4 regions of the Planococcus lenghuensis genome follow, and region 1 is predicted to be linked to each of the others. Evidence: riboswitches for the same ligand, from Rfam matches in the RefSeq annotation. Region 1 holds a riboswitch; each other region holds the start of a gene.
The links. A riboswitch is a leader RNA that binds a small molecule or an ion and turns the genes downstream of it on or off. The one in region 1 is predicted to bind S-adenosylmethionine.
Positions count from the first base shown of each region.

Region 2: another riboswitch for S-adenosylmethionine. It lies ahead of B0X71_RS05590 (sulfite oxidase-like oxidoreductase); the one in region 1 lies ahead of metK (methionine adenosyltransferase).
Region 3: another riboswitch for S-adenosylmethionine. It lies ahead of acsA (acetate--CoA ligase); the one in region 1 lies ahead of metK (methionine adenosyltransferase).
Region 4: another riboswitch for S-adenosylmethionine. It lies ahead of ssuE (NADPH-dependent FMN reductase); the one in region 1 lies ahead of metK (methionine adenosyltransferase).

Region 1 covers NZ_CP019640.1:1,236,445-1,239,571, forward strand. Annotated here, with positions in the region: gene pckA (phosphoenolpyruvate carboxykinase (ATP)) at 1-1,105, opposite strand, end outside; SAM riboswitch class I at 1,330-1,440, shown strand; gene metK (methionine adenosyltransferase) at 1,667-2,863, shown strand; gene B0X71_RS06415 (iron-containing alcohol dehydrogenase) at 2,922-3,127, opposite strand, start outside.
Region 2 covers NZ_CP019640.1:1,089,348-1,092,474, reverse strand. Annotated here, with positions in the region: gene B0X71_RS05595 (M6 family metalloprotease domain-containing protein) at 1-289, opposite strand, end outside; gene B0X71_RS05590 (sulfite oxidase-like oxidoreductase) at 724-1,386, opposite strand; SAM riboswitch class I at 1,468-1,577, opposite strand; gene B0X71_RS05585 (ArsR/SmtB family transcription factor) at 1,725-2,033, shown strand; gene B0X71_RS05580 (hypothetical protein) at 2,102-2,362, shown strand; gene B0X71_RS05575 (hypothetical protein) at 2,387-2,632, shown strand; gene B0X71_RS05570 (TIGR04104 family putative zinc finger protein) at 2,693-2,995, opposite strand.
Region 3 covers NZ_CP019640.1:1,721,591-1,724,717, forward strand. Annotated here, with positions in the region: gene B0X71_RS08805 (IS256 family transposase) at 1-866, shown strand, start outside; SAM riboswitch class I at 1,265-1,376, shown strand; gene acsA (acetate--CoA ligase) at 1,477-3,127, shown strand, end outside.
Region 4 covers NZ_CP019640.1:3,152,488-3,155,614, reverse strand. Annotated here, with positions in the region: gene B0X71_RS15985 (LLM class flavin-dependent oxidoreductase) at 1-969, opposite strand, end outside; gene ssuE (NADPH-dependent FMN reductase) at 998-1,543, opposite strand; SAM riboswitch class I at 1,635-1,740, opposite strand; gene B0X71_RS15975 (pyridoxal phosphate-dependent aminotransferase) at 1,841-3,004, opposite strand; gene B0X71_RS15970 (carbon-nitrogen family hydrolase) at 3,094-3,127, shown strand, end outside.

The DNA of each region.
Region 1 (3,127 bases):
GGAAATGGTACATCGCCTGTTCTTTTGTCAGTTTGGAAATCGGAGGCAATACACCAAATGCGTCGGCAGTCAGGAAAATGATCGCTTTCGGGTGGCCCGCTACAGATGGATCGACAATATTGTCAATTGCCTGGAGCGGATAAGCAGCCCGGGTATTTTCGGTCAGCGTACCATCATCATAGTCGGGGACGCGTGTATCAGGATCAACGACGACATTCTCGAGCACTGAACCGAACCGGATTGCGTCATAAATCTGCGGCTCATTTTCTTTGGATAAATTAATGGTTTTTGCATAGCAGCCGCCTTCGATATTGAAGACGCCGTTATCTGACCAACCATGCTCATCATCCCCGATCAGCCGGCGACCCGCATCAGCTGAAAGGGTGGTTTTGCCGGTGCCTGACAGACCAAAGAACAGTGCAACATCACCGTGTTCACCGACATTGGCCGAGCAATGCATCGGTAGGATACCTTGCTGCGGCAGTAGGAAGTTCATGACAGAGAAAATGGATTTTTTCATTTCTCCGGCATATTCCGTGCCGCCGATCAAGACGATTCGTTTTTCAAAGGAAACGATGATGAATGTTTCGGAATTGGTGCCGTCTGTTTCCGGGTCTGCTTTAAATGTCGGAGCCGAAATCACAGTGAATCCTGCTTCGTGTGTCTTAAGTTCTTCTGCCGTCGGGCGGATGAAAAGCTGGTGCGCAAACAGATTGTGCCAGGCGAATTCATTGACCGTCTGGATCGGCAGACGCGATTCAGGGTCGGCACCGGCATAGCCTTTAAATACGAATAAATCGTCTTTCTTGCTGAGGTGGTCTATTACTTTCTGATAGAGAGTATCGAACTTTTCAGGAGAAATCGGTGTGTTCACGCTTCCCCAGTCAATGCGGTCTTTGGTTGACGGTTCTTCAACGGTGAATTTATCTTTTGGGGACCGGCCGGTATACTTACCGGTTTCAGCACTGATAGCTCCGTCTGCGGTTAATAATGCTTCCCCCCGGGAAGTCGCCTGTTCCACAAGCTGCGGAACTGATAGTTGGACATGTACATTGGGACCATCCAGCAAATCCTTCAATTCGTTCGTGATGTTCACAGATACCATAGTTTGTACCTTCCTTTTCAAGTATTCCCGAGTCGGGGAGAATGTATATTTCCATGGCGTCGGCTGGCAGCCGAGCGGCTATTGATGTGAAATAGTATAACACATTATATCTAATAGTCTATACTAATTGAGGGTTAAATTTCCGTGTAATAATTCAGTGGAAGCTGGATGAAAACCGTTGACATTGGTTGGCCATTTCCGTATGATGAAAAATTGAACGGATACTCTTATTCCGAGCTGGTGGAGGGAACAGGCCCTGCGAAACCCGGCAACCTGGCTAATGAGGCGAAGGTGCCAAACCTGAAGCAAGGTGAACAAGCCTTGGACGATAAGAGTGAAAGGCGCTTACGGATTATCTTTCCTTTCCTCGAACGACTGGAAAGGATTTTTTTATTGGCATGCCTCTAAATCTTCGTGTACAAGCAGATACCTCAGCTGCTGAAGTCATCCCTAAAGGGATCCGACTGAACACGGAAACGAGTACCGGTTCATTTGCTGTATATTACGTGCAAATGCATAAGTAGTAGCTGTGCTTTGCATCAGGTCTTAGGAGGAATTCATTTGGCAAACAGACGTTTATTCACCTCAGAGTCGGTGACAGAAGGCCATCCGGATAAAATCTGCGATCAGATTTCGGATTCCATTCTCGATGCGATTCTGGCAGAAGATCCAAACGCGCGGGTTGCGTGTGAAACAACGGTTACAACAGGTCTGGTTTTGGTAGCAGGCGAAATTACAACATCCACATATGTGGATATTCCAAAAGTGGTCCGCCAGACGGTCCGGGATATCGGCTACACGCGTGCAAAATACGGTTTCGATGCTGAAACGAGCGCTGTGTTGACAGCGATCGATGAACAGTCGGCCGATATTGCCGCAGGTGTTGACACAGCGCTTGAAGCGCGTGAAGGCAGCATGACGGAATCTGAAATCGATTCAATCGGCGCCGGTGATCAGGGGCTCATGTTCGGGTATGCAACGAATGAAACACCTGAATTGATGCCGTTGCCGATCAGCTTGGCTCATCAATTGGCACGCCGCCTTGCAGAAGTACGGAAGGAAGAAATTCTGCCATACTTGCGTCCAGACGGTAAAACACAGGTAACTGTGGAATATGATGAAAATGGCAAACCGGTTCGCGTTGACACAATCGTTATTTCCACACAGCATCATCCGGAAGTGACATCTGAACAGATTGAGCGCAATCTGAAAGAATATGTCATTAATGAAGTCGTGCCTGCAAAATGGCTGGATGATGAAACGAAGTATTTCATCAACCCGACAGGCCGCTTTGTGATCGGCGGACCGCAAGGAGATGCCGGACTTACTGGCCGGAAAATCATTGTGGATACGTACGGTGGTTATGCACGTCATGGCGGAGGCGCGTTCTCCGGTAAGGATCCGACAAAAGTGGACCGTTCCGCTGCTTATGCCGCCCGCTATGTAGCAAAAAATATTGTGGCAGCCGGACTCGCTGACAAATGTGAAGTCCAGCTGGCTTACGCAATCGGTGTGGCTCACCCGGTATCGATTTCCATCGATACATTCGGCACAGGCACGGCAAGCGAAGAAAAGCTGATTGAACTTGTCCGTCAGAACTTCGATCTGCGCCCGGCCGGCATCATCAAGATGCTGGATCTGCGCCGCCCGATTTACAAACAGACAGCTGCGTACGGTCATTTCGGCCGCACAGATGTTGACTTGCCATGGGAACGGACAAATAAAGTCGCTGCGTTGAAAGAACAAGTTAATGCTTAATTGAAATAAAAGACAGGCCCGAAAGCAATTTGCTTTCGGGCCTGTCTTTTTTGTGTTTTCATGTTGCTTGCGGAACTTGAAGGGAAGCGACCCGCCGTCCGATCTCCGTAATCAGTTCTGCCGGAAGCGGGAAGTTCATGGCTGCCGGGTCCGACTGGACAGCCCGGATGGTCAGCTCCAGTGAATCCTCGGGAATGTCGAAGTCCGAAAAATCTTTTGGCAGGCCCACTTCTTCCTGCAGGCTCCGGATTTTGGCGACGACTG
Region 2 (3,127 bases), 150 kb from region 1:
GCACATCGCCTGTTGCTTCTTTATAAGCTACGTGGTTATCGCCAGCCTGTTCAAACTTCGCACCATGATTAGCGATTTTTTCAGCCGGATCTGCTTTGGATACATCCACACCAAATTCTTTCGCTTTTTGTGCAAGTTCCGGAGAAGCTCCTACATAATGAGCGAGTTCTAAATTGGGTTTTGCTTCCTGCTGCCCCGCTGCGGAATCAGTTGTCCCAGCTGTTCCTGCGAATACGGCAGTTCCGGCTAATGCTGTTACTAACGCTGTTGTCGATAAAACTTTGATCAAATTGTCCATTCCTCTCTGAGTTGCTGCTGTTGTTTTTTACTGTCTGTTTTCAAGTATATAAAGATTCTGAGTTTTTTAAATAGGTTAAAAGCACTTATTTCTGACAAATTAAATTAGTCTATTGTATTATTTTTCAGAATATAGAAAATAAAAGAGGAGAAAAATTTACATGGAATAATATTACATTATATTAAGAAACCAAGCTGTTATGCAGGTTTGCTATGTGAAATCTTTCTTATTTTCATTGATAAATTGGAAAATCCAAGCAAGAACACAATAACTTTCTTTTTACGATTTGTTTAAAAAAATCGTTTTTCCTATCTTAATAAATCTTTTCCACGTCGCTATTCTTCTTTGTCAGCAAAAGTTGCTCCCGCAAAATGCAAAAAAGCCCGGCAGGTAACAAGAAATCGTCACCTGCTGGGCTTATTCATTCAGTCAAATTCTTTCTTTTCCCATTCATCTTCCGGGATATCCAAATCTTCCCCTGAAAACCGTTCTTCTTTAAATGGATCTCCATTAATATGGAATCCGTTCTGTTCCCAAAAGCCAGGCTGATTTTCTCCAATAAATTCGATTCCGCGAATCCACTTTACACTTTTCCAGAAATAGAGGTGAGGTACGACGAACCGCAGTGGGAAGCCATGCTTTGCCGTCAATGGTTCTCCGTCGAGTGAATGTGCCAGCAGCACATCCTCACAGTCCAAATCACTCAGCGCCACATTTGCTGTATAATCGTAATCGCCATGAAGCATGAGGTATTCACTGGTCGGCGTGACGCCGATTTCCTTCAGCAAATCCTGAAACTTCACGCCCGTAAACGTATTATCAAAACGGGACCAGCGCGTTACACAGTGAATATCCCGAGTCACTGTCGTCTGTGGCATTCCGAGAATATCTTCATACGACAATATGATTTCCTCACCGCCATGTCCCCATACTTTCAGCGTCCACGTGTTCAAATCATATTCCGGAACGTCACCTTCATGGAGGACCGGGAACCGCTCTGTTAATACCTGGCCCGGCGGCAACCGATCGCCGAGTGCCGGATCGGTCACCGGAACCCGGGTGCGTTTAATGCGTTCAGCTTTATTCAATTTCATTTTTTCTCCCCCTTTTTCAACAAAATGAAAACTCTTCCCTGTCAAAAAGGAAGAGTTTCATCTGATGTCAGCTCTTCCTTATCACTCAGAACTTTCATGTTCCGCAGGATTTGGCACCATGCTATTTAAAAAATAGCGGTTGCCGGGCGTCATTGGGCCAGTCCCTCTGCCTCTCTTAATAAGGATGTGATACAGTATGTAGTTTCATGATTCGTTTTATTTTATCCGGAAACAGCTTAAGAAGCAACTTTTTCAGATACATAACATAATTTTCTAAATTCATTTGCATTTCCTTCTAACCAGTAATAAAATACTTACATATGAAAGAAATAATGAATGGAAGTCAGTTACTGCAGACGCTGGAGGCTTTATCAAATCCGTACCGGCTGAAGATCATCGCCATTCTTCACGCCGAACGGCAGTATGTCAGCCAGCTTTCCCGTGAGCTTGGCATCAGCCGTCCACTCCTTTACTTGCATCTGCAGAAATTGGAGGAAGCTGGACTGATCAATGGGTACCATGAAGTCTCCGATACAGGGAAATCGATGAAGTACTATGAACTTGAACCGTTCGATCTCCAGTTGACTGGAGAAGTGATTGAAAAACACAGGGACAGCCTCCCTGCTAAGCGAAAGGAGTAAATTGCATAAGGGAATAGCAAATCATTAAGACGTCATGCCCAAAGTTGCGGATCAAAGGAGTTGAATGGATGACGGAAAGTAATGTTATGAACACCGGAGATCTCATTTTCACATTACTGACAATTGGTTTTATGCTGATTCCGCTGATTCTCGCGGTGGCGGCGGCTGTTTATATTATCCGGCTGGTAAAGCGGACAGAACGCAGATCAGAGGAACGGCTTCAGCTCGATAAGGAAAAAAGTGCAACTCAGACGCAACAATTGGAGATGCTCCAGAGTCTGAACAGACGATTGACAACGATTGAAAAGTTTTTGAAAGATGTCCAGTAAACAGTATCCGGAAAGGGTGTTTCGATGGAAGGTTTAGTTCCGTTAGTCCCGCTCATCACGATGTTCCTGTTCACGCTTCTGCCGCTCGCTTTGCTGGTGGCGGTCATTGTATACGTCGTCCGGCTCGTGCGCCGGACAGAACGGCGGGCCGAAGAACGGCTCCAGCTTGATAAAGAGAATGCTGACATTCAGCTGCAGCAGACTCAAATGATCAGTGAATTGAATGAGCGCTTAACAGGGATTGAAAAAGTTCTGCGGGAAGTGGAATAACTGAATAATAACACACAAAAACGAGGACTCCTGTTCCTCGTTTTTGTGTGTTATAACTTCTCACCATAACGGCTGCTCTTCACTTGTCAATTCCATCGAAAAAGGCAGAAATGCAACAATCAATACGACAACTGCTGCTGCAATATAGAAATGGTCTAATAGGTTAACTTCTATTACCGACTCTGTCAGCAGCAGCACAGCCACCGGAATAATCGATAAAAATCCCATCCGGCGTCTTGAGGATGGTGTAACATACTGCTTCACGCCGCAATACCGGCATGCCTTTCCACTGATCAGAAACCAGGATTTTATAAAAGCATCGCGCCACGGCCATTTCCTGCCGCAGTTCTCACACCTCGGCATGATTTTCAACCCCTCTGATTTTGCTGTCCCGCCCGCTTTCCGGCAATCAGCTCAGTCAGCCTGAACTGTTTATCTTTATCTCTACTATATCATGGAACAAAGAAAGAGTCCGTATCACCCGATATGCGGAGG
Region 3 (3,127 bases), 490 kb from region 1:
TCGTCCACATGTTCCAAAAAGGCGTGACGATGTCTGAGATTGCCGATCTGATCGAGCGGATGTACGGCCATCATTATACACCGCAGACCGTCTCCAATATGGCGCGCGCAGTCGGCGAACACGTGGAGGCCTTCAAGGCGCGTCAGCTGGCGTCGCGCTATGTATGCGTCTACCTGGACGCCACCTATATCGCACTCAAACGCGACACGGTCTCCAAGGAAGCGGTCTATCTGGCCATCGGCATCCGGGAAGATGGCTCGAAGGAAGTGCTCGCCTATACGATCGCACCGACGGAATCAGCCTACGTCTGGAAAGAGGTCCTCCAGGACCTGAAAGAACGGGGAACGGAAGAAATCCTCCTGTTCGTCACGGACGGACTGAAAGGTATCACTGACTGTATCGCCAGTGTCTATCCGGATGCGAAGTACCAGGCATGCCACGTCCATGTCTCCCGCAATATCGCTCATAAAGTGCGCGTCCAGGACCGGGCGGAAATCTGCGAGGACTACAAGGCGGTATACCGGTCTGAAGACCGGGAGAAGGCAGCGGACGCCTTGGCTGCGTTCATTGCCAAATGGAAAACCGCCTATCCGCGGGTCACCAGATCGCTCGCTGACAATGGGCACCTGCTTACGTTTTACGATTTCCCGGCTGCCATCTGGCCGAGTATCTATTCGACGAATCTCATTGAATCGTTTAACAAGGAAATCAAGAAGTACAGCCGGCGCAAGGAGCAGTTTCCGAATGAGGATTCCCTGGACCGTTTCCTGGTGTCCCGGTTTGAGACGTATAACCAGAAGCACGCCACCAGCTGCCACCGTGGCTTTCATTCAGCACGTGCTGAATTGGTGGCCATGTTCAAGTAGACAGAGCAGCCGACAACTTAATAGGATCTGCAGGATTGGGGATTAGCCATTTACACATAATTCTTGACGCTCCCCTTTGCGCCAAGCACATACGATAAATCATTACATTTAAAAATTGTTGACTTTATTTTGCGACTATATTAAAATCTCGACATGGTTGGCAATTGATTTTTAATAGTCGTTACTAAGTACACTTATTAAAAGCAGTGGAGGAGTTTGACTTCCTATGAAGCCTGATATCCTCAAGTAGACATGTAAAGATGTCGGCCTTTATGGACGATATGAAAGATTAAGAGGGACAGTGTGGAGCTTTCTCTCGGGAAATTTTTTCTTTCGGCAAATTGAGTGGTTCGTAAATTCATTTGTAGTTAATTACTTACCAAACTAAATAAAGCAACTTCTTATCAAGAGTGGTGGAGGGATCAGGCCCTGTGAAACCCGGCAACCTGCAAGGAATTCCTTGCAAAGGTGCTAATTCCTACAGTCATGAATTTGACTGGAAGATGAGAAGAGGAATGAACCCCTCTTCATGCGAGAAGAGGGGTTTTTCATTTTATTAAGAGAAAAAGGAATTCAGCTAGGTTTAGTAAGATTTAGGAGGAGAGCAAAAATGACGATTGAAGTATTAAAACCCATAAAAAAAGGAACTTATAACAATAATATTGCAAATTACGAGGCGGTGTTGCCCGATTTTTCTTGGAAAGAGGTTGAACGCCAATTCAGCTGGCACCGTACGGGGAAAGTTAACATGGCATATGAATGCATAGATCGGCATGTGGAAGACGGCTATGGAGAAAAAACTGCGCTGCATTATATAAACGGGAAGGAAGAAGTGAAACTCACTTTCGCTGAAATGAAGGAAAAAACAGATCTTCTTGCAGCTGCACTGAGGAAGGAAGGTGTCAAAAAAGGAGATATTGTCTTTATCTTCCTGCCGAAAAATCCGGAGTGCTACATTGCTATGATTGCAGCGGTGAAAATAGGAGCAATTGCCGGTCCTCTATTTGAAGCATTCATGGAAGAAGCGGTCCGTGACAGAATTGCTGACTGTGACGGGAAATACATCATCACCGATGCGGAACTGGCGAAACGGGTTCCGAAAAACGACTTGCCTTCTTTGAAAAAAATCTTAGTCACAGCAGAGCCTGAATTTTGCGGAAACCGGGAAATCTCGCTAAATGAGCTATTGCGAAATACGCGACTTGAAGATCAGCCGACAGAATGGGTGGACTTGGAGGATGGCCTCAACATCCACTACACAAGTGGATCAACCGGTAAACCGAAAGGGATTGTCCATGCGCACCGGGCAATGATTCAGCAATACCAAACCGGCAAGTGGGTGCTCGATCTTCAGGAAAACGATATTTACTGGTGCACCGCGCATCCCGGGTGGGTCACCGGCACCGTTTACGCGATTTTTGCCCCCTGGCTAAACCGCTCGACAATTGTAGTAAATGGCGGAAGATTCGATGCTGACTCCTGGTACTCAGTTATCGAAAAAGCAGGCGTCACTGTTTGGTATAGTGCACCAACTGCTTTTCGTATGCTTAAAGCAGAAGGCGATGACACGCGAAAGAAGTACGACCTCACTTCATTGCGCCATATTCTGAGTGTCGGGGAACCATTAAACCCCGAAGTCATTCATTGGGGTATCAATACATTAGGCGTGCGCATTCACGATACGTGGTGGATGACTGAAACTGGAGCCCAATTGATCGTCAATTTCCCTTCAGAAGTCATTAAGCCCGGTTCCATGGGGCGACCTTTTCCTGGGATAGAAGTCGGCATTCTAAGCGAGGATGGGGTGCAGCAACAAGCTGGCAATATTGGTCATTTGGCTATTAAAGCGCCTTGGCCGGCAATCATGAAAGAGGTCTGGAAAAATAAAGAAAAGTACCACTCTTATTTTCAGTTTGGAGACTGGTATCTTTCGGGTGATTTGGCGTATCAGGATGAAGAGGGCTATGTGTTCTTCCAAGGACGCAGCGACGATATGATCAACTCATCAGGAGAACGAATCGGCCCATTCGAAGTGGAGAGTAAACTGATTGAACATGAAGCGGTTGCGGAAGCTGGCGTCATCGGGAAACCGGATCCGATAAGAGGAGAAATTGTCAAAGCGTTCATTGTTTTAAACAAGGGCTATACCGATGAACCGGCATTGATAGAAGAGATCAGGAAATTTGTCCGCTATAAATTATCAGCCCATGCCGCCCCCCGGGAAATTGAAGTCCTGGAAGAGCTGCCAAAAACAAAAATCA
Region 4 (3,127 bases), 1.8 Mb from region 1:
GGCGGACAAATCAATGCCGGTCCAGCCGCCGAACAAGGCGAGTGCGCCTTCGTGGCTGATGTGCTTTTTATAGTCGTTGAATTTCTCATGTGCTTCTTCCTCTGTTCTTCCGACGATCGGTGTCAGCAGGCTGAGAATCTTGACATCCTCTTTGTTCCGCCCCGCTTTTTCCGCTTCTGCCCGTATTTTTTGGACAGACCCTTTGGCTGCTTCGATATTGGGCGGACCGATAAAGACGCATTCGGCGTGTTTCCCGGCAAACGCCACGCCCTTTTTGGAAGCACCTGCCTGATAAAGGACAGGCGTGCGCTGTGGGGAAGGTTCCGTCAAGTGAGCACCCGGAACTTTATAATAATACCCTTCGTGGCCGATATCATGGACCTTTGAAGGATCCGTGTAGACGCCATTCGCTTTATCGAGGATGACCGCATCGTCCTCCCAGCTGCCTTCCCATAATTTATAGGCGACTTGAAGGTATTCTTCTGCAATGTCATAGCGCTCGTCATGCTTGATCTGATCTTCTTTACCGATGTTAACGGCTGCACTTTTCAAGTAAGAAGTGACGATGTTCCAGCCGACACGGCCGTTCGTTAGGTGATCGAGTGTCGACATGCGGCGGGCGAACGTGTAAGGGTGTTCGTGTGTGACCGAAGCCGTTACACCGAACCCTAAATGCTTAGTCACAGCTGACATGAGCGGCACGACCAACAGTGGATCGTTGACAGGTGATTGGGCGCCTTGCCGGACCGCAGCATCACGGGATCCGTCATAGACATCGTAAGTGCCAAGGACATCCGCTAGGAAAACGGCATCGAAATTGCCTTTCTCCAGCAGCTTCGCCAATTCAATCCAGTATTCACTGTCTTTATATTTATGAGATTCGTCCTCCGGATGTGTCCACAGTCCGGGCGATTGGTGTCCCGCGCAATTCATATCGAATGCGTTCAAGTAGATCCGTTTATTGGTCATGTATGATTCCTCCTTTTGCTCGTATGTGCTATCGCAGGCTTTCCTGCTGTTTACCGATGATTTTCACAAAATAGGCGAGCTGCTTCGTGAGCCGCTGCCGGACGTCATCTTCCAGGATCGGCTGCGCCGGGTTCGACTTGTCGATTTGGCTGTCCACCAGATAAACGCCTTTCAGGTTTTGCCCTTTCAATGTGGCGAGCAGCGGTTTCAGCGAATATTCGAGCGCAAGCAGGTGATTCGGACTGCCGCCGGTCATCAATGGCAGGACTGGTGTATCCTGCAGCGCGTCCTGCGGCAGCAGGTCAAGCAAGGCTTTCAGGACGCCGGAATAAGCTGCCTTATAGACGGGGGAACCGACAATTACGCCACTCGCGTCATGGATCAACGTGCTGATTTCCGCAATGGCCGGGCTGTCGAACCTGCCGGTGAATAAATCCTCCTGGGGCACATCCCGGACTGATAAATGGGTGACGGAAAAGCCTTCCTGTTGGAGCAGTGAACCTAAATAATGCAGAACGGTTTCCGACCGTGAAGATTCGGACGGACTCCCGGATAATATGACGATTTCACTCATGTTCATCTTCCTTTCTTTAGTGGGCTGAAAAATAAAAGCCCTCTTTTTCTCCGGTTAAGAGAAAAAGAGGGCAGTGGGTCGCATTATGCTGCTCTTATCTCTCAAGAATAAATCTTGCTGGAAGTAGCACCTTTCTGACGATGTCAGAGGTTGCTGAAGCGTCAACGGGCCAGTCCCTCGGCTTCTCTCGATAAGAAATTATTAAATTTAAAACCTATCATAATGCTAGGAATTGAAGATGTCAACACTTAGTTTATAATTTTCTGAACAGTTAATCGGAAAGCCGTATCCGGCCGGTCAAAATAAATCCAGTTTGGCAATTCGCTGCATCGCTTCTGCGATCCGGTCTTCATCCACAAGGAGGCCGACCCGGACGTAGCCTTCGCCGCCCGTTCCAAACCCGCTGCCAGCCGCTACCGCGACGTCGGCTTCTTTCAATAACCGGTCAGCGAATTGAACGCTCGTGAGCCCTTCCGGAACCGGGAGCCAGGCAAAGAAGGACCCTTTTGGTGCATCGAAATTCCAGCCGATGCGCGCACCTTCCCGCACGAGCGTTTTCCGGCGGCGGTCATACAATGCGACTAGTTCATCGACAGGTTCCTGACTGCCGCTCAATGCGGCTGCCGCTGCATGCTGAACCGCAGGGAACAGACTGACGAATAAATGATCCTGAATCAGATTGAGCGCTTCGATAAATTGCGCGTTACCGACCGCGAAGCCGACCCGCCAGCCGGCCATATTATACGTCTTCGACAGCGTGTACAATTCGACGCCGATGTCTTTGGCGCCTTCGGACTGCAGGAAGCTCGGCGGTTTAATGCCGTCAAAGCCGATTGCGCCATAAGCGAAATCGTGCACGACACCGATGTCGTGCTTCTTCGCGTATGCGACTGTGTCATTAAAGAACGACTGGGTGGCAGTCGCGCCGGTCGGGTTGTTCGGATAATTGAGATACAGCAGCTTTGCCTGATCACTGATGGATTCAGGAACGGTGCTGTAGTCGGGAAGGAAATTATTTTCCCCGGTCAGCGGCATTGTTTCATATTGCACACCGGCGAGGGCGGTGCCCGACAGGTAATCCGGATAACCCGGATCCGGCAGCAGCATCAGCTCGCCTTCATTCATAAGGCATAGCGGAAGCTCGACCAGTCCGATCTTCGTGCCGAACAGGACAGCCACTTCGGTGGCGGGATCAATATCAACATCGTATTCCCGCTTATAAAAGGCAGCTGCTGTTTCTTTTAATTCATCGGTGCCGCGAAACGGGGAATATTTGTGCGATTGCGGATCCGCTGCTGCGTCCTGCAGCGCTTTTACGATATGAGGCGGTGTCGGCTGATCCGGATTGCCCTGTCCAAGGTTGATGACATCCCGTCCTTCTGCGACAGCCTGCCGGACGTCTTTCGTCAGCTTGGCGAAAAATTGGGTCGGCAATTGCTGCAGCCGGTTAGAAAATTCCATATTGCTAAACCTCCATTTGTCAGAAAAGTTGCATGTGTACTCAGAATCTTATACATTTTACGTAGCATTGTCTACTGGAGGCGTATAAATTGAAAATAGCTTGCATACAAATGGATATCGTAT